One region of the Colwellia sp. KS18-150 genome, then DNA from elsewhere that is predicted to be linked to it. Evidence: riboswitches for the same ligand, from Rfam matches in the RefSeq annotation. Region 1 holds a riboswitch; the other holds the start of a gene.
The links. A riboswitch is a leader RNA that binds a small molecule or an ion and turns the genes downstream of it on or off. The one in region 1 is predicted to bind lysine.
Positions count from the first base shown of each region.

Region 2: another riboswitch for lysine. It lies ahead of lysC (lysine-sensitive aspartokinase 3); the one in region 1 lies ahead of dapA (4-hydroxy-tetrahydrodipicolinate synthase).

Region 1 is NZ_BAAJMC010000002.1:68,452-80,603, forward strand. It holds gene AC27IF_RS03680 (class I SAM-dependent methyltransferase) at 1-461, opposite strand, end outside; gene AC27IF_RS03685 (TonB-dependent receptor) at 549-3,068, opposite strand; gene AC27IF_RS03690 (hypothetical protein) at 3,162-3,521, opposite strand; gene AC27IF_RS03695 (succinylglutamate desuccinylase/aspartoacylase family protein) at 3,581-4,711, opposite strand; gene AC27IF_RS03700 (PLP-dependent decarboxylase) at 4,728-5,951, opposite strand; gene AC27IF_RS03705 (2,3,4,5-tetrahydropyridine-2,6-dicarboxylate N-succinyltransferase) at 6,111-6,860, opposite strand; gene dapA (4-hydroxy-tetrahydrodipicolinate synthase) at 6,857-7,831, opposite strand; lysine riboswitch at 7,946-8,195, opposite strand; gene AC27IF_RS03715 (methyltransferase) at 8,378-9,448, shown strand; gene AC27IF_RS03720 (sensor histidine kinase) at 9,577-11,211, shown strand; gene arcA (two-component system response regulator ArcA) at 11,320-12,027, shown strand; gene AC27IF_RS03730 (Hpt domain-containing protein) at 12,039-12,152, opposite strand, start outside.
Region 2 is NZ_BAAJMC010000019.1:15,562-27,713, forward strand. It holds gene AC27IF_RS16630 (FixH family protein) at 1-134, opposite strand, end outside; gene ccoP (cytochrome-c oxidase, cbb3-type subunit III) at 318-1,289, opposite strand; gene AC27IF_RS16640 (cbb3-type cytochrome oxidase subunit 3) at 1,282-1,482, opposite strand; gene ccoO (cytochrome-c oxidase, cbb3-type subunit II) at 1,489-2,133, opposite strand; gene ccoN (cytochrome-c oxidase, cbb3-type subunit I) at 2,145-3,569, opposite strand; gene AC27IF_RS16655 (Crp/Fnr family transcriptional regulator) at 3,913-4,683, opposite strand; gene AC27IF_RS16660 (hypothetical protein) at 4,901-5,380, shown strand; gene AC27IF_RS16665 (lytic transglycosylase) at 5,439-7,076, opposite strand; gene gloB (hydroxyacylglutathione hydrolase) at 7,144-7,944, opposite strand; gene AC27IF_RS16675 (class I SAM-dependent methyltransferase) at 8,031-8,843, shown strand; gene AC27IF_RS16680 (Nif3-like dinuclear metal center hexameric protein) at 8,871-9,629, shown strand; gene AC27IF_RS16685 (ElyC/SanA/YdcF family protein) at 9,693-10,415, opposite strand; lysine riboswitch at 10,617-10,821, shown strand; gene lysC (lysine-sensitive aspartokinase 3) at 10,953-12,152, shown strand, end outside.

The DNA.
Region 1 (12,152 bases):
AATTGCTCCACCAACTCATTAGTTTTCAATAAAAAATCAGGATTTTTGGGGCGGCCAAAGCTAGCTTGCTGCTCAGTAAAGGTTTCATAAATCACCATACCTCCTGGTTTAACTGCCGCTTTTATTTGTGTAAACAACTGTCGATGTAAATATCGAAAAACCATAATAGCGCTAAATTTTTTCCCTTGAAGTGGTGAGCTTTGCTCATTTTCAAAGTCGACTTGCCAACGCTGTGCCAGCGATTGTTGATTTTTGCTTAGGTTTGTTAAAGACAACTTAACATTTTCCAATGCCTCGTCTTTTATATCAGCAAACGTTGTGGGAATGTTGTGTTCAATTAAAAAAAGGCCATTACGCCCATTGCCACATGCAAGATCAAGTACACTACTTTGCTGCTCGGCATGTAAGCCTTGCAAATGAGTTAAGTACTTATCTAACAAAGGAGAATGGGACAATTTCAATGGCCTTTTCATTATTTCCGTATAAGAGAATGTACATATAAGAAGAGTTTCTCTCTTATACGTACGTGTTAATTTAATTGATACTAATTAAAAGCTGCCACGAATACCAAGACTAAAACTACGCCCAGGTAATGGTGCATCTTCTTTTAAGAAAGAAGAATGTACAAAGCCTAGTTCATCAGTTAAGTTTTGGCCTTTAACATACAAGACAATATCATTATCCATAATATTTAAACCCGTACTGCTTAAATAATAGTTAAAGTTAAAATCAACAATCGTATAAGCATCTGTAGGAGTTTCAAGCGGCGCAGTATTATCTTGCTTAAAATAATGATTCACTGATAACTCAGTAGCAAAACTATTCGCTTGATAATTTAACGATGAGCCTATTCTCATTGGCGGCGTACGTGGTAAATAGTCACCATTAGTTAATTTTGCATTAATATAGTCACCAAAAACAGTCAACTTTAATGGGCTTGAAATTTGATAGGCAATTTCTGCCTCCAAGCCGTACATCTCAACATCAGCTTGCTGATAAATTAAAATGGGTAGTCCTTCTTCTTCATGCTCTTCATGCTCTTCATGCTCTTCGTGATCATCGTCTGCTTCATGTTCTTCGTGACCATCTTCAAAAACTAGCCCAGTATCTTGTTGAAAGTAGAAGTCATTAACTCGATTATAAAAAGCACTCACTACAAAACCAAAATCGCCTTCAAACTTACGCCAAGTTAAATCGATACTATGGGAGGTTTCAATATCCGGTGCATTTTCAGCTAGCTCTACATGAATTTCATCGCCATGCTCATCATGTTCATGATCTTCTTCTCCATGCCCTTCATCTTCTTCAATATGTAAATCAAACATAGCTCCAATTTCAAAAGTGTTAGTACCGATATGCGGGCCGAATGAAAATAATTCAGCAGATGAAGGCGCTCGTTGTGAAAAGGCAACAGATAAGCCTAGATTGTAGCCGTCTTGATAATCCCAAACAAAGCCTGCAGAAGCACTAATAGGAGTAAAGTCTTGCTGTTCAAATGACACTAACTCTTGTTCATGATCATCAAAACCAATTAAGGTATCATCAGCCTCAATAGACACCTGCTCAATTCTAGCGCCTAATTGTACTAATACATCACCAAAGTGTTTTTCTTCAAGCCAAGCAGCAGCAAAACTGTCAGTATTCGAAGGTGGTGTGAAAGCTTCATCACCAATAGCTTCAAAATCTGAGCCTTTATAGTGTAAAGTCCAAGCACCTTTCCAACCTTGGTATGTTTGATGATATAAGTCGACTTTAAACTCGCTACTTTCATTATTAAAAATCGTTCCTATAGCGCCGTCTTCAATCTCTTTATGTTGATAATCTGTATAGGCAAACCTTGCTGAAACTTGTTTAAGGAAACTGTCATCAAAGTTAACTTCACTGAGTAGTTGTATTCTATCTTGGCGCATTTCTGCACTGGTACCTACTTCAAGCTCCTCATGTTCATCATGCTCTTCTTCTTCATGATGATGCTCATGACCCGGAATACCATAGTCTTTGCTTATGCTACCGTATGAGAAGCCAACGAAACCTTGCTCAAATAAATAACTTGAGCCTATGGTAAAGCCACTTGATTCAGAGTAACTATCCGCTAGTGTATCTGAGCTTTCTTCTTCGTCATGCTCTTCGTGTTCATCGTGATCTTCTTCATGTTCTTCTGCTGCAAAGTCTTTAGGTAGTTTATAGTTACCTGCATCTCGCCAATAGCCGTCAAGATGTACTGCAAACTTCTCTCCGCCTATCTCTAAGCCTTTTTGTAATGAAAGGCCTGCTTGTTTCTCGTCAGAGCCATCGTTATATTGTAACAACCACTCAGCCATAGTCTCATCAGACGTTGGTACGCGGTTGTCAACAACATTAACAACACCACCAATGGCACCACTGCCATAAAACAATGTTGACGGCCCACGTAAAACTTCAATTTGTGTCGCTGTACTCGTTTCAGTTGAAATAGCATGATCAGCCCCTACACGAGAAGCATCCCCAACATCTAAGCCATTTTGAGTAATTAACACTCTAGGGCCATCTAAACCACGAATTATTGGACTACTGGCTACTCCACCATAGAAGCTAGAGTGTACGCCAACTTCATTTTTTAAGGTTTCACCTAACGTTGATGCTTGTTTTAATTTTAAAGCATCACCTGCAAGTACATTAATAGGTAAAGCTGATTCTATTGACGATGAATGCAAAGGCGTAGCATAAATATCGATAACTTCTAATACAGAAGGCGATAACTGAATTCGTACACCAGAGATGTCATCTTGCTTAACCGTTATAACTTGATTGCTATGGGTGTAATTTGAAGCACTGGCATGTAATTCAACATCGCCAGATTTTAATTCTGATAAAGTAAAGAAGCCCTGCTCATCACTAGTAACTTTCTTATCACTACCATGAATTGTAATTGTTGCTTCACTGATAGCTTTCCCTTTAGGATCAACTATTTGACCAGTAATATTTTGTGCTAAGGCTAGTGAGCTAGTTGTCGTTGCAAAAACCGCTAATGATAAAGTACACGCAGTTGAGACTTTGCTTAAAGGCAAAGGGATATGTTTTAAGAACATAAAGGTATTCCAATAAAAATGATTAAGACACACAAAACGTAAAGGCTCTAAAACCTAGTAATTTAACGCCTTGTGTTGATATAAATTAATGAGTTAGTTTATTGAGAATCTAGGTGGTGCTCTTAATTGCGGATAAATAAAATAGTGATGAGTCGCTTGTGTGGCTGTTATTTTTTGGAACTTAACTCTATAGCTATCAATTGAATTAACAACTAACTCAACAGAGTCGTTCGATGTATCTAGCCCTTGGTGGCAGATATAACATTCTTGCGGCTCAGCATTTACCGAATGTTCAACTAAATGATCGGCATGGGCAAGTGTCGATAAAAGAAACAACAACACAAAAACCATGAATGCTACTGCAGTCATGGTACGTGGGAAATGTTGTGAATTTTTCTTTGCTTGCGAAATTAAGGTCATATCAAGTGTGATAATATAACATGAGTACATCATCTACAACTTGTTTTAACTGCTTAGTTTAGAAAATATCGCCTTTCTAACTTCACTTTTCGCTAGATTTCAAAATAGTTACTAAAGACTTTATATAGCTCAGTGCCTTGATTAACGCTGGCAGAAGCAAAATGTAGTATGGGTAACACTTCTCTATCCAGGCTGATATTATGTAAAGGATCGCCATCGCCATAATTATCCATACGCAAAATACGCGCTAGCGGTTTACCTGCCGGCAGTGGTTGCCCAAATTCGGCCAAGTAATCTACCATGCCGCCTATAGGAGCATATAAGGCTTTATAATCTTTAAGATAACAAGCGTAACGAGTCATTTCTTTTGGGGTAAAGTCGTTACTATTGACCACACCTTTGTACTGTAAATAACTTAAGATCCCTAACGCATCTTGATGCGCCACATCCAAATCAATCTGTTCTTGAGAGCCAAGCTCAACGGTGAAGCTTTCTTTAGCAAAGCTCCCCTCACCCATAGTTAAATTTCTACCCAACGTTTGATAAGCTTGTTGTAAAGACCACCAAGGACAAAATGTCGCCTCATCCATTGCGCCATCAAAATCATTTGGAATAAAAATAGTATGAGGAATATTAAAGTAATTCGCGCTAGTTTTAGCATATTCAGGGCAATATAAATGCTGGCTAGAAATAGGTCCTGTATGCAAATCTAAAACAATATCCGCTTGATGCGCCATACGTTGCAGTTGATAAGCGATACGTTGACCCGTTGTTAATCCCCAAATGTTGTGATCTAACTTTTGCTCTATTTGATCTAACAACAGCTGTTGAAAGCGGCTAGCGACTTCTTCATCACTACTATCAATGTTTTGCTCAGCAAATGGTGTAATTACCGTCTCATCAAAATGGTACATGCGATTCCAATTGACTCCGGTAATGGGATCAAATCGGCCTAAAGTATATTCACCATTTTTGTGGTTACAAGCCACAGGGTTTGCATAAGGCACTAAGGTGATATTTGACTGAATATCACAATCTTTTAATAACTCAAGTAATTGAAAAATTACCGCATTACCTTGCACTTCTGCGCCATGCATATTCGCTTGAATATATACATCAGGTGCTTTAGTTTCTGCACATTCATAGGTATAAACAGGTACGGTTAGCTTAGCGCCACTGGCCATTTCACCTACGTGCATGACTGTTTTTTTAAAGATATTCATTTGCTTCACCATTAGCTTAGGCTAAATAAGAGCTAGCGGGTTGCGCAGCTCTAACTTCAATAAGTTTACCTTCATCAATAACATATTCTGCCGCCAATTGATGACATAAAAAGAAAGGCATACTTTCAGTAAAACCATAAGCACCACAATAACCAAACACTAGCTTATCTCCCACTTCAACATCTTGTGGAAGTGGCAAGTGACCTAGCTTATCCATACTGGTACATAGTGGTCCATGTAGGTCAAAATTTTGGCTAGGGGCATCTGATTGACGCAGTAAGGTTACCGGAAAAGGCTGATCGGTAATGGCAGGACGGATTATATGATTAATACCTGCCGCTAGCACTAGCTGCTCTTGTTGATAGTTCATTTTTTTATCAACTACGGGGACCACATAATAGCCACACTCTGCGACAGCGAATCGTCCTAACTCAAGCCATAACTCTTCTACGCCAGCCTGTGCTTTTATATCCGCTAAATCAGAGATAATTTGTTGCCATGATAAGGTACTCCCTTCATTAAGGTAATCAATGCCTAAGCCACCACCTAAATCAAGAATTTTCAGAACCATGCCAATACTTGTAGCCAAATCAGTTAATGGTGCAACCATTTGCCCCCATAATGAGTACATTTTTTCATTGCTGAGCATATTGCCCCACTGAAAAATATGTAAGCCGCAAATATTTAACTTCGGATAGTCATTCACTTGTACTGATTGCCATTCTTGTACTGACAAACCAAATGGCGTTAAGCTATTACCACCTAAAGGATTTTTCTCGCCATCTGGCCATTGTAATTGTACTCGTAACAGCACAGTTGGCGGCTTAGCTATACCTTGCTCTTTAATAACTTCATTTAACCAATTCAGTTGATTCAAACTCTCTACCACAAAGGTTTGCACACCTAATTGAACAAATTCGGTTAACTGTTTTTTTGATTTCGCCGGACCAGTATTTAATACTCTTGCAGGAGAAACTCCTTGCGCCAACACTTGCGCCAATTCTCCTGAGCTAGCAACATCAAAATCAAAACCTTCGCTATCCAACGTTTGAATCACTTTAGATAAAGGATTAGCTTTAACAGCAAACCACAGTTTAATCACATCTTGCTGCTGTAGTTTCGCCAAATGTTGTTTTAACGCATCCAGTTGATAAACAAAATAACCCTGTTCATCTTCTGGTGAATTATGCGCAAGTAACTTGCTTTCAATACTGGTGTCAAACCAAGTGGGTTTAGTCATCATAACGATTCTTTTTTATCTACTTTAATCTAAAACTCGGATCATTAACTATTCAGCTTTAAGCTGTAGGGTTCAAGTTAAAGGAAAAGCACGGAGTTGATGACTATCAATGAGTACTTTTAACGCCTAAATTGAGCTCTACAGCAACAAGGTGCTTAGTTAACGAAGGATTGATTCCAACTCTAAGGAAGCGTCACTTTGTTCATCACGATATTTAACGATAAGTGCACAAGCCATATTTAATCCTTGCGCTTGTGCCCACTCACCTTTAACAGGGCGAGTGCCCGGAACAACAACAGCACGTTCAGGAATTTCAGCCCCTTTTTCACGCATCACTTGGTTAACACAATCATAAACCGGTACTGATTTTGATAAAGAAACGCCCGGTGCTAATACCGCGCCTTTTTTCACCACTATACCTTCAACAACCACAACGCCAGCACTTAAAAAGGCATCATCTTCAATGATTACTGGGCTAGCGCCGATTGGCTCTAATACACCACCAATTTGAACCGCTGCTGATACATGTACGTTACGACCAATTTGAGCGCATGAGCCAATTAGCGCATGACTGTCAACCATGGTGCCACTATCGACATAAGCGCCAACATTAATATAAGCAGGAGGCATAATAATAACGCCTTCGGCGACATAAGCACCAGCTCGAACTGATGAGCCACCAGGTACTAAGCGTACGCCATCTTCAGGAGTAAATTGGCGAGCGGGTAAATTATCTTTATCGACAAAGCCTTGATAATTACCATCAAAGCTAATATTTACGCCTGCTTTAAAGGCAGACAAAATGCCTTGCTTTACTTCAACATTGGCATGCCAATCGCCATTTTCATCTTGATTTGCTGCACGTAGTGCGCCTGTTTCTAACTGTGCTATAACATCTTGCCAGTTCATGCGATATTCCTATTGTTAACTGTATTAATAAAAGAAGTTTGATTAGCTTGTGCTAACCATTGATTAATTTGTTCATCAAAAGCTAATAACTTAGTGCTACTAGTAAGCTCTAGATGAGTTAATGGTGGTCGAAGTACTGATGTGCTAATCATGTTTTGTTGCTGCATCAATACTTTTACAGGTATGGGATTGGCGACACTAAAAAGTTCATCAACAGCATTATTCCACAAAGGAAATATATGCTGCGTGTGCCCTGATAAACATTGTTGTACATAGGTGTTGGTGGCTTCTGGCCATGCGTTAGCACAAACAGACACCAAGCCTTTCGCACCGGCAGGTACTAAATAAGGTAGCATGGCATCTTCACCGCTGTATAACTCAATATTAGGACAAAATTGGCGATAGCTTAGAAATTTATTAACATCACCACTGGCTTCTTTCATTGCCCAGCAATTGGGGTGATCTTGAACATTTTGAACGGTCGCTATTGGAATTTCTATGCCGCTACGTGATGGTACGTTATAGAGCATACAAGGAAACTTAGCGGCATCGAGTAAGGCATTAAACCATTGAGTTTGTCCTACGACTCCCGGTTTAGAATAAATAGGTGTACCTAATAAGTAGGCATCAACACTTAACATATTGCAGCGGTTTACCCATTCAACTTGCTCGGCTAGGTTGTATCCACCTACCGCGACCATAATTGGGACTTCAAGCTCTAAGTTACAAACAAACTCAACAATATTAATTTGCTCATCGCTAGTTAAGGCTAATCCTTCACCGGTACTACCCAACAACAATAAAGCGTTACCCGCTTGAGCTTGTGCTGTGGCAATTTTCTTAAGGCTGTCATAGTCAATTTGATTACTTTCAAGAAAAGGAGTTACCAACGCAGTCCACAGTGGGAATGCATCAAGCTTGCTCTCTCCACGATTATTCGTAGATACATTTATCGAAGATTTTAAATTCATTGCTTTCGAACTCGTTAATTTCTGCGATTAGCAGATTAGTTCGGAGAGCTAGGAGGCGTTTACAAAGAGCCGAGCACACCTAGTAGATATTGGGTGTTTACTGGCATTTATGCAAAGGCCAGAAGCTCTCCACTCAATTATTAATTATCAGAAATAATTTAATAACAGTGACAGTCGTCGGGATTCAGCCCAATATTATCATCTTGATAAAACGACCGATAAACACTTCATCAAAAAAGTATTTATCTCGGCGTTAATCCCCCTCATTACTATCAGCAGAGTTTGATCTCTGTGTGAAATACTTGCTCATAAATAAACAAGTTCACCATAGTAATTACCTGGTTAACGCTCCTCTTCTGGCCCCTTTAGAATCTGACAATAAAACATCATCAGATTAGAAATAGGGACACGACTATTTAAGCATTTTTATCGTATTAGAGTCAATGCTCTTTTTTATCATTCACCTTTATTAATGATAATAATAGCCATCAAAATTTGCATAACGTAGAATAGCTACTTCTAAGCGTTACAAATATTCCATCTTATATGTCTACATCAAACTCTGCTCTTACTAACATCAGCCAAGTATTATTGCGTAACAGTGAATTGTTAATTGCCAAAACACCATTATTTGTGAATTTTATCAACGATGGCTTTATCGAGCATTATCTAGCTGAAAACCCGAAAGCGACACTCAGTTGTTATAACACTAATTTTAGTGAATATTGTGCTATTAACGATAAGCATCAGTCTCAAATTACAACCAGTTTTACAAGTGAATACCACAGTGATCTGAGTCATGATCTAGTTATTATTAACTTCCCCAAAAGTAAAGATGAATTGGCTTTTACCCTAGCCATGATTGCACCTTATTTACTACTTGATGCCAAAATAATACTGGTAGGTGAGAAAAAAGGCGGAGTACAGTCGTCGCCAAAACTCACTCAACATTTTTTGCAAAATTGTCAAAAGATTGATGCTGCTCGTCATTGTTTGTTATTTGCAGGGATTGTAAAACCAGAGAATTTAAAAAAGCCTTTTGCTATAGAGGATTGGTTTAAATATTATCAAATTACCATTCATGATATTGAATTGACTATTGCTTCTTTACCGGGTGTGTTTAGCCAAAAAAAACTTGATGTAGGTACGGCATTATTACTTGATAATTTACCTCAGGTGATGCAAGGAAATGTTTTAGATTTTGGCTGCGGTGCTGGTGTTATAAGCTGTTTTATCGGTAAGAAGTTTTCACATACAAACTTATCTTTACTTGATGTTAGCGCATTAGCCATCAGCTCTTCGAAAAAGACTCTTGCTCTTAATGGTTTATCAGGCAATGTATTTGCATCAAATAGCTTATCGAAGTTATCTGGAAAGTTTCAGCATATTGTTTCAAACCCGCCTTTTCATCAAGGAACTAAAACGAGTTACCGAGCAACAGAAGAGTTCTTACAGGGTATCAATCCCTTTATGACAAGTGAGGCCAACATTACCGTGGTCGCTAATAGCTTCTTACAATACTTGCCCATAATGAAGGAAAATATTGGTGCGACTAAGGTGGCCACTCAGGCTCAAGGATTTAATATATACTACTGTCAGAAAACAAAAACCGGTTAAGTATGTTATCAACGCTACTATGAGTAAAAGAATCAATTGCGCGAGTCTAAAATTCGCATCTTGAAATGGTTTGCGTATAATTATCTCATAAACTTGAAATATCAACTTTTTTCAACGATTGTAAAGCTATGAATTCAAAAAGTCAGTTTACTTCTAATAGACGATTACTGTTGACCAGTACTCTAGCTGTGGCAAGCTTCGTGCTGCTAGTAAGCTATATCAGTGCAATTCTTATTGCCCATGATAGAGAAAAATCACAACTAGAATTAAATACCACAGCTTGGGCCAATTCATTAGCACAAGTAAGTGCCCCGTATTTAATAGAAAATGATAAAGACGGACACAAACAACTTAAGGAGCAATTAACGAAAGTGATTACTGCTCCTTATATAAACTATGTTCATGTTTATGCAAAAAAGCCCAATGACGAAGTTAGTTATTATTTAGGGTTTAATAAAAGTATTTATTACCCAACCATCCCAAACAAAACAAGCCAAATTGATGAACTTTCTCAGCTTACCTATCATAAAAACCATTTAGAGATTATCGTTGAAATTAAACGTGATCAGCAAGTATATGGATATCTATACATCCAAACTAATTTAAAGGATGTAAATAAATTTATAGAAAAAATAATATATATCGCTGTGGCGTTTTTTATCACAGGCATTATATTTTTCACTTTCTTAGCTTTTAGAGTTCAGAATAAAATCAATCAGCCCATTCGTACTATGGTTGAAACAGTTCAACAAATATCGCAAAGCAAAGACTATGGTCAACGCTTAGAAAAGTTACCGCTTATAGAGCTTGATATTTTAGCGCAAAACATTAATGTGTTGCTAAATAGAACTCAAAAACATCTAATAAAACAAGATGATATTCACCAATTGGCACTACTTGAGAACAGCAATTTAACCAAAAAAGTAACAGCGAGAACTGATGCATTAAAAGAGTCCAATCAAGAGCTACTTTCCACTTTAGAGAAATTACATCAATTCCAAGGTCAATTGGTTGAAAATGAGAAAATGGCGTCTTTAGGTGATATGGTCGCAGGTATTGCTCATGAAGTTAACACGCCAATAGGTTTAGGAGTCACAGCTTCTTCCTTGATGTCTGATAAGTTAAATGAAATTAAACAAGCATTTGAAGATAAAACGCTCAAATCAAGCCAGCTTAAAAAGTTTTTGACTCAAGGTGAAGAGAACTTAGGGATTATATACAGAAACTTGGAACGTGCAGCCAAACTAATATCAAGCTTTAAAAAGGTTGCCGTTGATCAATCAAGTGCAGAAACACGCCAATTTAACGTTAAAGAATTAATTAACGAAGTTATCTTAACATTGAAGGCCAAACTAGATGAAAAGCCTGTTTCTGTTACTGTTGAATGTCCCGAGGAATTAGTCGTAGAAAGTAAGCCAGGACCAATTAGCCAAATTCTAATTAACTTGGTGGTAAATGCTATCATTCATGGCTTTGATAATCAGGAAAACTGTCATCTAAACATTTCTATCATATACTTAAGTGAGCAGTTGCATATTAGTTTTCAAGATAATGGAATTGGTATCGATGAACATATCAAAACACGGATTTTCGAACCTTTCACTACCACAAAACGTGGTAGTGGTGGTAGTGGCTTAGGGATGCACTTGGTTTACAATTTAGTTACACAAGCATTAAATGGCCATATAGATTTTGAATCAAATAAAGGTGTTGGTACAACTTTTGAAATAACAGTGCCTGTTATACTTGTTTCTGGACAATGATTTAAATATTTTATTATGTATTTGTGCAATATTCTTGTTATTTAATACATACTTAGTTAACATGGTTAATTAGATGTTAACCATTCCCTACAGAGCAACGGAAATAACATGGAAAATTACCAAATTCTTATTGTTGAAGATGAAGACGTTACACGTTTTAATTTACGCAATTTATTTGAAGCCGAAGGTTATCAAGTCTTTGAAGCTGTTGACGGTGAAAGTATGGCTGTAATGCTCAGTCAACAAGCAATAAACCTAGTTATTATGGATATTAATTTACCAGGTAAAAATGGTTTATTACTCGGTAGAGAGCTTACTAATAATAAAAATTTAGGCTTAATATTCTTAACTGGCCGAGACAGCGATATAGATAAAATTCTTGGCTTAGAAATTGGCGCTGATGACTACTTAACCAAACCGTTTAATCCTCGTGAGCTAACAATTAGAGCGCGCAATATTCTTAACCGTATCGGTCAAGCTAGTACCGAAGAAGATGAAGAACAATCAATCATCACTTTCAATGGCTGGACATTAAACGGTAACTCTCGTGAAATGACATCGCCAAAAAATAACGTTATAGCAATTCCTCGAGGCGAATATAGAGCGTTAAGGTTATTAATTAAAAATGCTGGGCAAATTGTCTCAAGGCAAGAGTTAATCAAAGAAATGACCGGTAGAGATCTTCGTAGCAATGACAGAACGGTTGACGTTACCATTCGTCGATTACGTAAACACTTTGAATCAGATCCCGATACATCAGAGTTAATTAATACAATTCATGGTGAAGGTTACCGATTTGTTGGTGTTGCGGATTAACCCATTGAGGGTTAATTATTTTCTAACCAATAGTTGAAGTCATGTATCGCCGCTTGATTATGAACAATAAGCTCAGTTAATTGCTGAGCTTTTTCTTTTGTGTCAGCGGTAAGTTTTTCCATGAT
Region 2 (12,152 bases), on a different contig from region 1:
TAATAATCTCCCACCACCAAAGTGTCCGGATCGGTATTAGCAATAATATAGGTGGCAATTCCCGCAACAACTGCGGTAAAAGGAAGAATAAAAACTAACCAAGCCCAAGGCTCACGATACCAAGATGACTTCATAATATGGAAACTACTTTAGGTTATACGAAATTGGCCGCTATTATAGCTTTTTTCTGTACTGGGAGCTAGTTTTGTTAGTAACACAGAGGTAATAAAAAAGGCCAGATAACAATGTGTTACATGGCCTTTGAATTTATTTATTCTCGATGAGGCTTAGCTCATGTTTGAATGATAAATTAACTGCTAATCTTGCGAAAGTGAGTAAACGTAAGCACTGATCACATGTACTTTTTCTTCACCTAAAATATCAGCCCAAGGAGGCATAACACCAGCACGGCCATATCTAATAGATTCTTCAATAGCACGCTGAGAGCCACCATATAACCAAGTGTTATCTGACAAGTTAGGTGCGCCCATTGGTAAACCAAGTGCTAAGCTACCTTGACCTTCTGGTCCATGACAACCTGCACAGATACCAAATTTAGCTTTACCTGCTTTAGCAAGGTCAGCATTGACTGAACGACCACTTAAACTAATCACGTAGGCTGCAACTTCTTTAACGCCTTGCTCGCCGCCTAATGCACTTTCCCAAGCAATCATACCTGTTGCTATACGACCATGCATTATGGTTTCTTTGATTTTTTCTGGGCTGCCGCCATATAACCAATCATTATCGGCTAAGTTAGGGAAACCTGTGGTACCACGAGCATCAGAGCCATGACATTGAGCACAGTTTTGAATGAATAGACGCTGACCAACCTTTAAAGCTTCTGAGTCAGTGGCTAAATCTTCAATAGAGCGAGCAGCATAGGCCGCAAAAATCGGTCCATACTTAGCATCAGCTTGAGCTACTTCACGATCGTATTGTACTAAAACGCCAGAGTCGCTTGCTAGGTACTCTGCTGTTTTCGCTTTTGATTCAGCAATGTTTAAAATACCTTGGTTCGAGCTTTTCCAACCCAGTAAACCAGTCCAGTTGCCTAAACCATACATGGCGATGTAACCAAACGCCCAAATAATGGTTAACAAGAAAAACGTACTCCACCAATTAGGTAAAGGATTATTTAATTCTTCGATACCATCGAAGGTGTGTCCCATAGACTCACCTTCTTCCACACCTGCAAAGTTCTTTAAGCACCAACGTAGTAAAAGAAAACAACCTACTAAAGAGCCAAGGGTAAGAACCCAAACCCATATATTCCAGAAGCTAGACATTATTATTAGTCTCCTGTTTGCTATCTGTTTCAAGATGGCTTTCGCTTTTTTGTGTTTGCTCATCATCTAAAATCGAATTAGCAATTTCATCAAAAGATGCTTTGCGTTTTTTCGAATAAGACCAAATTACTATCACAATAAATAAAGCCAATATAAGGAGGGCAAAAAACCCTCTTAATGTTCCGTAATCCATAAGGTGCTACTTCAATGCATGGCCAAGTGATTGCAAGTAAGCAACCAAGGCACTCATTTCAGTTTTACCCTGTACCGCTTCTTTAGCGCCATCTATTTCTGCTTGTGTATAAAGCGGAATAGCATTGCCGTTTTCATCTTTATGAGAGCGATTGCGAGTTAACCAATTAAACGTTTTAAGCTTTTCGCCTGTATTTTCACCATCAAGGGTGTTTTTGTTTAACCAGTTATATGCAGGCATATTTGATTCAGGAACTACTGAGCGAGGGTCAGTTAGATGAGCGATATGCCAATCATCACTGTAACGACCACCAACACGTGCTAAATCTGGACCTGTACGTTTCGAACCCCATAAAAATGGATGTTCCCATACATGTTCACCAGCAACGCTGTAATGGCCATAACGTTCTGTTTCAGCTCTAAATGGACGAATCATTTGGCTATGACAGTTACTACATCCTTCACGAATATAGATATCACGACCTTCCATTTGTAAGGCAGTATAAGGTTTTAAATTATCAACAGGTGTTGTAGTTTCTTTTTGGAAGAATAAGGGCGTTATTTCTACCAAACCACCGATACTTATTGCGAATATAGTAAATAGAAAGAACAAGCCAACATTCTTTTCAACTTTTTCATGTTTATTTTGCATGTTCGTTCTCCTTAATCTGCTTCAACAGCTTTAAGACTTCCGTCTTTAGCGCCGATTGTTTTAAACATGTTGTAAGCCATTAATACGAAACCAGCAACAACAAGAACACCGCCTAAGAAACGGATAAAGTAGAATGGGTAAGAAGCAGTTAAGCTCTCAACAAAGCTGTAGGTTAGCGTACCGTCAGTATTTACTGCACGCCACATCAACCCTTGCATAACACCCGAAATCCACATCGCAACAATATAAAGAACGATACCGACAGTGTGCATCCAAAAGTGAATGTTAATTAAGCGAATGCTATACATACGGCCTTGATTAAATAACACGGGAATTAGGTGGTATAAAGCACCAATAGAAACCATGGCAACCCAACCTAATGCACCTGAATGAACATGTCCAACAGTCCAGTCAGTGTAGTGAGATAAAGCATTAACTGATTTAATCGCCATCATAGGACCTTCAAAGGTAGACATACCGTAGAAAGAAAGTGACACAATTAAGAAACGTAAAATAGGATCATGGCGAAGCTTATGCCAAGCGCCAGAAAGAGTCATGATACCGTTAATCATACCACCCCAAGATGGAAGGAATAATACAACAGACATAACCATACCTACAGATTGAGCCCAATCAGGAAGCGCTGTGTAATGTAAGTGATGAGGGCCAGCCCAAATATATAACGAAACTAATGCCCAAAAATGAACAATAGATAAACGGTAAGAGTAAACAGGACGTTCTGCTTGTTTAGGAACGAAGTAATACATCATACCTAAGAAACCAGCAGTTAATAAGAAACCAACGGCGTTATGTCCATACCACCACTGCATCATGGCATCAATTGCACCTGAGTATATTGAGTAAGACTTCATGGCTGAAACAGGAATAGCCATTGAGTTACCAAGGTGTAATACCGCGACAGTGATAATAAAACCACCAAAGAACCAGTTAGCTACGTAAATGTGTGATGTTTTACGCTTAACTAATGTGCCAAAAAACACGATAGCATACGAAACCCAGACAATAGTGATTAAGATATCGATTGGCCACTCTAACTCAGCATACTCTTTTGATGTGGTATAACCTAAAGGTAAGGAAATAGCAGCAGCAACAATAACAGCTTGCCAACCCCAAAAAGTGAAGGCCGCTAACTTCCCGCCGAATAATCGAGTCTGACAGGTTCGCTGTACAACGTAGTATGAAGTGGCAAATAAGGCACTTGTACCAAAAGCGAAAATTACCGCATTAGTATGTAGTGGGCGAAGACGAGAATAGGTTAACCAAGGTGTATCGAAATTTAACGCTGGCCAAATTAATTGAGCCGCGATAAGTACACCTACCAGTGTACCAACGATCCCCCAGATTACCGTCATTACAGTAAATTGACGAACAACATCGAAGTTGTAGTCTACTGCTGACGTATTGCTTTGAGTCATGTGATGGATTCCGCAGTGTTATTATTAATAAGAATAGCTACTACCTACTTGATTTAGTAACAAGACGTAAAAATCGAGCGGTATTCATACTATTTCTGTTTGTTTGCTATACAGCAATGATATATGTCACAAAAACGAGCTAAAGGCGCCATATATAAAGCAATTTTACCCTTTGCTCATGATATAAATCAACTGGCTTGATTGTTTATATTTGATTTAGATCAAGTTAAAACATCATTGCCCGTATAAATTGTATGGAAATATGTAAATTCACTGTTATTTAAAATTTCAATAACAAGGTATTACAATTCAGCTTTAGCTAGTTTGAAAGGTAGACTAGTTTTTAGAAATCAGCCAGTTTAGTAAGTTGTTTTATTTCAAGAAGTTGAATTTTTTTTGCTTCTAGTTGAATTAGTTGTTCTTTTTGAAACTTAGAAAAAACACGACTTAACGTTTCTCTTCTTAGCCCCAAAAAGTTAGCGATATCACTACGACTAAACGGTAAGTCTATCGTATCTCGGCTCTGTGTATAATTAGCGCTTCTTTCGAGAATATTTAAAAGAAATGATGCTAATAAGCTATCAGCAGATTTTTTTCCGATATAAGCTTGAACATTACATTGTCGAATGTAACTTTGCCTCGTTAACAGGTCGATAAGGTTTTGTTGAACCTTGGGAATGAGTTCACCGCAGGAAGTCATTTGTTCAACAGAGACTTTACAAACTGAGCTGTTGCTCACTGCGATTGCAGAATAATTATAAGTTTTTAAATAAAGAGCATCTTCACCAATCAATTCACCAGGGAAACGTATTCCAATAATATTTTCTTCGCCACTTGCGGCTTTTTGGCATAATTTGAATGCACCAGAGCTCACAGCGTAAATATCAGTGAGTGGAGTAGATTGCTGAAATAGTGCACAGTTATTGTTAGTAGATATTTTTTTCTGTAAATAGTTTTCAGCTACATTAAGAGACTGTGTTGGGGTATCTACTGTCTGACAAACAGATGTCATTGAACAATCATCACAGTCTACATGCCTGTTGTCGTCATCCATTTCTACGGCAACGGTATCGTTAGCCGGAGAATATATCCTTGATTTACTAGGCACTGTCATGATTAATTTGTTAAAATGTTGTATACAAAAAGGCTAATTAGTTTATGTGAGTCATTAGAAATACTCAAGGCACTTCCGCTACTGGCTATTCAATTCATTATATTTTCGTGTGATTATATAGCGATAGCGAACAAAAAATTGTTTGCTAGTTTTTAAGTGAATTAGCTCTCAAGTATATTAGCTTTTAAATAATTTTCATCATTAGGTAAAGTTAGACATGCGTAAATCGGTTATCATCCTTCTTTGTTTTTTCAGTGTATTATCGTGTAAACCAGTAGATAAACAAATTGCTCAGCATAAAGGATATGGTGATTTTTCTTGTTTGAAAACTCAAAGTCAATGCGATTTTCAGACCGAATTTGGGCAATTTACTGTCGGCTTTTTAGGCGCAGAAGAGCAAGGGATGTTACACACCGAGTTACCTTTTAACATACAAGTAGAATTTACAGACCATGAGAATAGCCATCAAATATCTGCAATACAAAGTTATCTTGAAGGTAAGACGATGTTTATGGGAAAAGTACCGGTGTTTTTTGAAATGACAGAAAAAGAAAATACTCTACAAGCGGAAACCTTATTAGCCAGCTGTCACGAAGAAATTATGACGTGGCGATTGTGGTTAACTATTCACCTTACGCAAAATGGTAAAGTGGTTGAGCAAACTATTTTTATCGATTTTGACAGTAAACGTATTTAGCGAATGCTCTTAGGAGATATTCAATGTAGATGTGTTGAATAATCTCCATGCGTTTAGATTAAATATTATTTGTTACATCAACCGATAGCTTTAAACGTTGTCCAGGTTGTAAATACTTATCTCGGTTTAAACTATTCCAACGTTCTATGTCGCTAATACGAACATTAAATTTATCAGCAATTCGAGCAAAAGAATCACCGCGGCGTACTTTGTAAGTAATGTTGCGCATGATGGCTTGTTCAATGCCAGAGTTAGTTTGTGCCAGTTGACTTGTTGTTGATGATTTTTGCCAAATCACTAGTTTTTGTCCTAACTTCAAAGTATCTCTTGGTGCAAAGCCATTCCATTTAGCAATACTTTTACTGTTAACTTTATAACGTTGACCAAGGTCCCAAAGATTATCACCTGATACTACCGTATGGGTTAATTTACTTCCTTTTTGCGGCCTTGCTTGTTTTTTCGCAATGCGTTGGTCTTGCGAGAGAATGTAACTATCAAGTGACTTCGCTGCGACCGGAATTAATAAATGTTTACCGGCACGAATCTGATTACCTTGAATGTTATTAACTTGGCGGATCAAGTCGACACTAGTATGAAACTTGTTAGCTATATAACCCAAGTTATCGCCATTTTTAATTTTATAACGCTGCCATGCTAATCGATCTGCTTTATTGAGCTTTACTAAACCTTCTTCAAAGTGTGCCACTTTGTGAAGCGGTAAAACTAGGCGGTGTGGGCCATCAGGATCAGTCGACCAACGGTTGTAACCTGGGTTTAATCGTTGTAGCTCTGTTAATGACAACTCGGCTAAACTTGCCGCTTTTGCTAAATCAATTTGAGATTTGATATCAACCTGAGTGATCACCGCTTCATTAGCAATTTCATATAATGCTAAATTGAAATGTTCAGGACGGTTTATAATATCTGCTAACGCAAGTAGTTTAGGGACATATGCTCGTGTTTCCTTTGGTAAATCTAATGACCAAAAGTCGGTGTTTTTACCTTGTTTTTTATTTTTCCTAACGGCGCGTTGCACACGACCTTCACCAGAATTGTAGGCTGCTAGGGCAAGTAACCAATCTCCGTCAAAGAATTTGTGCAAATACTTCATGTATTGAATAGCACCTTCAGTGGATGCAATTACATCGCGACGTCCGTCATACCACCAATTTTGTTTCATACCAAAGCGTGTGCCAGTACCGGGTACAAATTGCCACATACCAGATGCTCTGCCATGTGAATACGCAAAAGGGTCGAATGCACTCTCAACAACTGGCAGCAGTGCAAGTTCAATCGGCATATTGTTTTTTTCTAACTCTTCAACAATATAAAAAAGAAAAGGCTCAGCGCGTTTAGCAACACGGTTTAAATAACTCGGGTGTTTGGCATACCAATTTCGTTGCATCACAACACGATTATTTTCAGGTACATCAAAAGTCATTTGACCTCTGATTCGCTGCCATACATCGTTATCATTGGGCAAGGCTTTGTCTTTCAAAGAAAAATTAACGTCACCAACTGGATGTGTAACATCGACATTTTCATCGGCGAGTAAAGCTTGGTTGATCTCATTCGTACTGGCAATCATTTCAGGGTTAAGATTATTTTCACTACCTGAAGAATTGTTGCTTTGTGAAGTGGAAGTACTTTGACAAGCGCTAAGTAACATTATTGCGGGGAATAAAATATATTTCATGAACTACCAATGATAATTTATAACAGAAAAATACCACGCGTAACGCGCGATAACCAAGGTTAACATGTTAAAATTGGTCTTTCCAGCGTCTAATGGTAGTGAAAACGTCAATATTTGTCGCTTTAGTATTAGCATCATACATTTTTGCACTGTGTTGAATGGCCGGCATATTACTGCGTAAAAAAGGGTTTATCTGTTTTTCTACTTTAATTGTTGTGGGTATTGTACTGATATTGTTTTTTCGTAACTCATTAACTTCATTACTATAAGTGAGTAAGTCTTGGTTTTGAGGATCGACAGTTAAGGCAAATTTTATATTGGCTTGGGTGTACTCATGAGTACAATATACTTGTGTATGCTCAGGTAAGTTGGCGAGCTTGGTTAATGAGGTAAGCATTTGTGATGGACTACCTTCAAAAATTCGACCGCAACCTGCAGAAAATAATGTATCGCCACAAAATAAAATAGGCATTTTTTCTTCAGCTGAATAATAAGCAATGTGACCGGCTGTGTGGCCTGGTAAATCAATAATGTTAAAAGTCATATTGAGTAAAGGCAAATTGATCATATCGTTTTCGATGAGTTTATTTTGACAATGTGGAATCGACTCATTAGCGGGGCCATATACTTTTATAGGCCAGCCTTTTTGTTGGCAATAAGACACTAAACTGTTAATGCCACCAGTATGATCAGCATGGTGATGAGTAATTAATAGTTCAGTTAAACAAAGTTGATGCAACTCTATAAATTCGATACAAACACGGGCGTCACCGGGGTCTACTAACGCAAGGTAGTCGCTATTATGAATAGCCCAAATATAGTTATCCGTAAAAGCTTTTATTGGGGTAATTATTGTAGGTAAACTCATCACTTAACTCAGTAGTCGCTTGCTTAACATATAGAGTTAATTATACTGAGATTATCTATAAATACATCTAGAATTGACAAGGATTTATGAAACCCGCTTTAGCATTTCGACAACCTCACTATCCTAAATCTTGGCAAGAACTTCCCAACGGAAATACTATTTTGTCAGCGATAGAGGAAAAACTTCAACCTTGGTGGCAAAAATTTTTTGGGTACCACCTGTTGAAGGTTGGTGCATTGAGTCATTTTGTCAATACCAATGATAGCCCAATTAAACATCAAGTAAGCTGTTGTTTAACTAAAAATTGTACGCAAGATGCTCAAACACAAGAATGTGAACAGCAACAAGGCTCGTGTATTGTTGGAGAGCTAGATGATTTACCTTTGCTCGAGCACAGTGTTGATGTTTGCCTACTTAGCCATGCATTAGAGTTTTCTCTTGACCCTCATCATGTCATTCGAGAAGCGAACCGCGTCATTATTCCTAACGGTTATTTGATCATCACTGGTTTCAATCCTCTTTCACTCGCTGGGCTAAATAGAGCTATTCCTTATCGGAAAAAACAAGCACCTTGGAATGAACATTTTTTTTCACCAATGCGGGTCAAAGATTGGCTACATTTGATGGGATATGAAATTATTAGTGACGAGCGTTGTATCTATAGCTCATTATCAGGCAAAATGAGTGACCATAAAGTCGTGAAATACTGGCGAAAATTTGCCGAAAACTATTTAACGAGTTTAGGATCTGTTTATATCATTATTGCTAAAAAAAGAGTGTTACCATTAACGCCAATTAAACCAAAATGGCAGATACGAGCTAAGTTCAATCCTGTCAAAGTACCCACGATGAATGTTCATTCAAGTAATAAAAGTCATTTATCATCTAAACCGAAATAATCTGTAAACATATTAAGAAGTAGCATTATGCAACGCATTGAACTTGAAACATATTTAAAAAAAATATTAAAGCCTGAACAAATAAAAGATTACGCCCCTAATGGTTTACAAATTCAAGGGCGAGAGACTATAAAGAAAATAGTCACAGGAGTTACTGCCTCACAAGCACTAATTGATTGTGCGATAGAAGAAAATGCAGATGCTATTCTTGTTCATCATGGTTACTTTTGGAAGAATGAGTCTTATGTCATACGTGGTATGAAATATAAGCGCATTAAAGCTTTATTAGATAATGATATTAATTTGTTTGCCTACCATCTGCCACTGGATATTCATCCGGAGTTAGGCAATAACGCGCAATTAGCTAAGCTGCTTAACATTGATGTTGTTGGTCCTTTAGAGTTATTTAACCCGCTAAGTGTTGCTATTCAGGGGAAGCTTCCAGTACAGCAAACAGGTAATGAGCTTGCACAATTAATCGATAGTAAATTAAATCGTCAATGTTTACATATTGCACCACCGTCGAATAAAGCGATAAAGACTGTTGCTTGGTGTACTGGTGGTGGTCAAGACTACATTGAGTTAGCAGCAGAGCAGGGCATTGATGCATTTATTTCCGGTGAAGTTTCAGAAAAAACCACACATATTGCTCATGAAATGGACATTCATTTTTTTGCAGCAGGCCATCATGCAACAGAAAGGTATGGCGCAAAAGCATTAGGGGAGCATATTGAAAGCGAACTAGGTGTTGAAGTTTGTTTTATTGATATTGATAACCCTGTTTAAGCAACCTGAACCACTGTGAAGATTAATTTCAATTAGTTAAATATCTTTTAAACCAAGTTCAGGTTAACTAAATACCTCTTTAAACCATTGTACTAAACGGCCGATGCTTTCATACCAAGCTATGGTGGTTTGACGTAGTTTTTTACTGCTAGGTACATAGTACCCCCAGTTTTTATTGCTATCGATATTTTTCACCCAAAAGCCTGTTGGTGCCGCGATAGGGTTTACTCCTTGTGCTTGAAAATATTTAATTGCCCTTGGCATATGATCTGCGTTAGTGACGAGTACAACGTTGGCTCCTTGTACTCTTGGGCTTATTAAAACGGCTTCTTCTTCCGTATCTTTAGGGAAATTTTCAGTGATAATTTTCTGCTCATCTACCCCCAAATCGACAAGCGCTTGTTTCATTTTACCGGCATTAGACATGGCATCAGAGTGATGATGCCCAGAAGTAATTATCCTTGCTTCAGGATGAATTTTATAAACCCTTAACACTTCTACTAGCCTTTGCAGCGAGCTAGTGCTTAATTGGCTTGTCGCAGGGATCGCCGGATTAGACTCATGCCAATTACCTAGCACTACAATATAATCAACTGGTTTGTCAGAGCGAGTAAATGCCTCATAGTTGTTTTCTATACTCACCATAAAAGTGTCGGAAACAATTGGCATTGAAGACAGAATAAGTAACAAGGTTGCAGATATTACACATTTAAAACTAGTGTTAGGGCGCTTTCTAAAACTTACAATAGATAAAATTAATAGCAGCAGTATGATATTAATTGGCATAATAAATACCGAGATTATTTTTTTTAGAAGAAATAAATCCATTGAATTCAATCAGGTTACTAAGTTGTTGAAAATAACTATAGCAAAGTTTTCAAACCTGATTAACAAAAATAAATTATGATTAGCCATCTAAAAGTCTATTGCATTTGTTTCTGATTTAAGGTTTAATAGAGTAGTTGCTCAAATTTAATAAATTTGAGCAACACCAGAAGAGGAGCAATAACTAGGTAAATAACGCTATACCATTGGGTATAAGGAACCACATTCCGAAAGCGTTGTTGAGGGAGTTTATTGCCGAGAGCATTAATATAAGTGGTTATTAATGCTCGGTTACTAAGGCTGAATCCTTAGGACTGTCACCTGATAGTAGAGTCTATAAAGACTAAGGTGGAGAGCTTCTGGCTGAAAAAGTTAACATGCCTGAAATTACACTGTAATTTCAAAAGCCTACCAAACTCTTCAGTCATGCTCTTCCTGTATTAATTTTCGAATGATTTTATTTTTTTTGTTAAATCATCGTGTTAGGAAGAATAAACCATGTTAAACAATGAATTTACTCAACAAGCTTCTAATCAAAGAGCAGTGATCACAGTCGCCAAATTTGGTGGTACTAGTGTAGCTGATTATCAAGCGATGCTTCGCTGTGCTTACATCATCAAAAATGATCCTAGTAACCGTTTGGTTGTCGTGTCAGCAAGTGCTGGAGTCACAAATTACTTAGTGCGTTTAAGCCAAGCTAATATTTCAGTGGCCGAGCAAGCTGAAATTATTGATAATATTCGAGCAATTCAATTGAATATTACTCAGTATTTAGATGAGCATGTCGAACAAACCTTAAACAGTGAAATAGAAAACTTAATAGGTGGTTTAGCGAATATTTCATTGTCTCAGTCGAAACAGTACAGCGTAAAGCAGTCAGATGCGATCCTTTCTTATGGTGAACAATTTAGTTCGAGAATTTTTGCGTACATATTGCAATCTATTGGTGTTAATGGCGCGTACTTTAATGTGCAGCAGGTGATGAAAACGAATAGCTTATACGGCAAAGCCGTTGTTGATATTGAACAGCTACTTTATGCATGTAATGATTTACTCACGCCAAAACTATCTCAGCAAGTGTTAGTGACCCAAGGTTTTATTGGTCAAGATGCTTTAGGTGAAACAACCACATTAGGCCGAGGGGGCTCTGATTATAGCGCAGCTTTATTGGCTGAAGCGGTTGGTGCCAACAACTTAGCAATCTGGACTGATGTTGTTGGTATATTTACCACAGACCCTCGTATTACTGAGCAAGCACGTGCAATTAAAGAAATAAGCTTTGGTGAAGCGGCTGAAATGGCAACATTTGGCGCTAAAATATTACATCCAGCTACGCTAATCCCTGCTATGCGTCAAAATATTCCTGTCTTTGTTGGCTCTAGTAAAGAGCCTGAAAAAGGCGGAACGCAAATTAAGCAGTCTGTTGAATCAAACCCAACATACCGTTCAATAGCGCTAAGAAGAGAACAAACATTGGTAACCGTTAAAAGTCCCGCAATGTTACATGCGAGTGGCTTTTTAGCTAAAGTATTTTCGATTCTGGCTAAGCACGAATTGAGTATTGATTTGATCACCACCAGTGAGATTAGCGTTGCATTAACGTTTGATAACCCAAGTGGTTCAACGCAAGCTTTATTAACTTCAACAGTAGTGCAAGAGCTAGAGCAACTGTGTGAGGTTAGTGTTGAACATGGATTA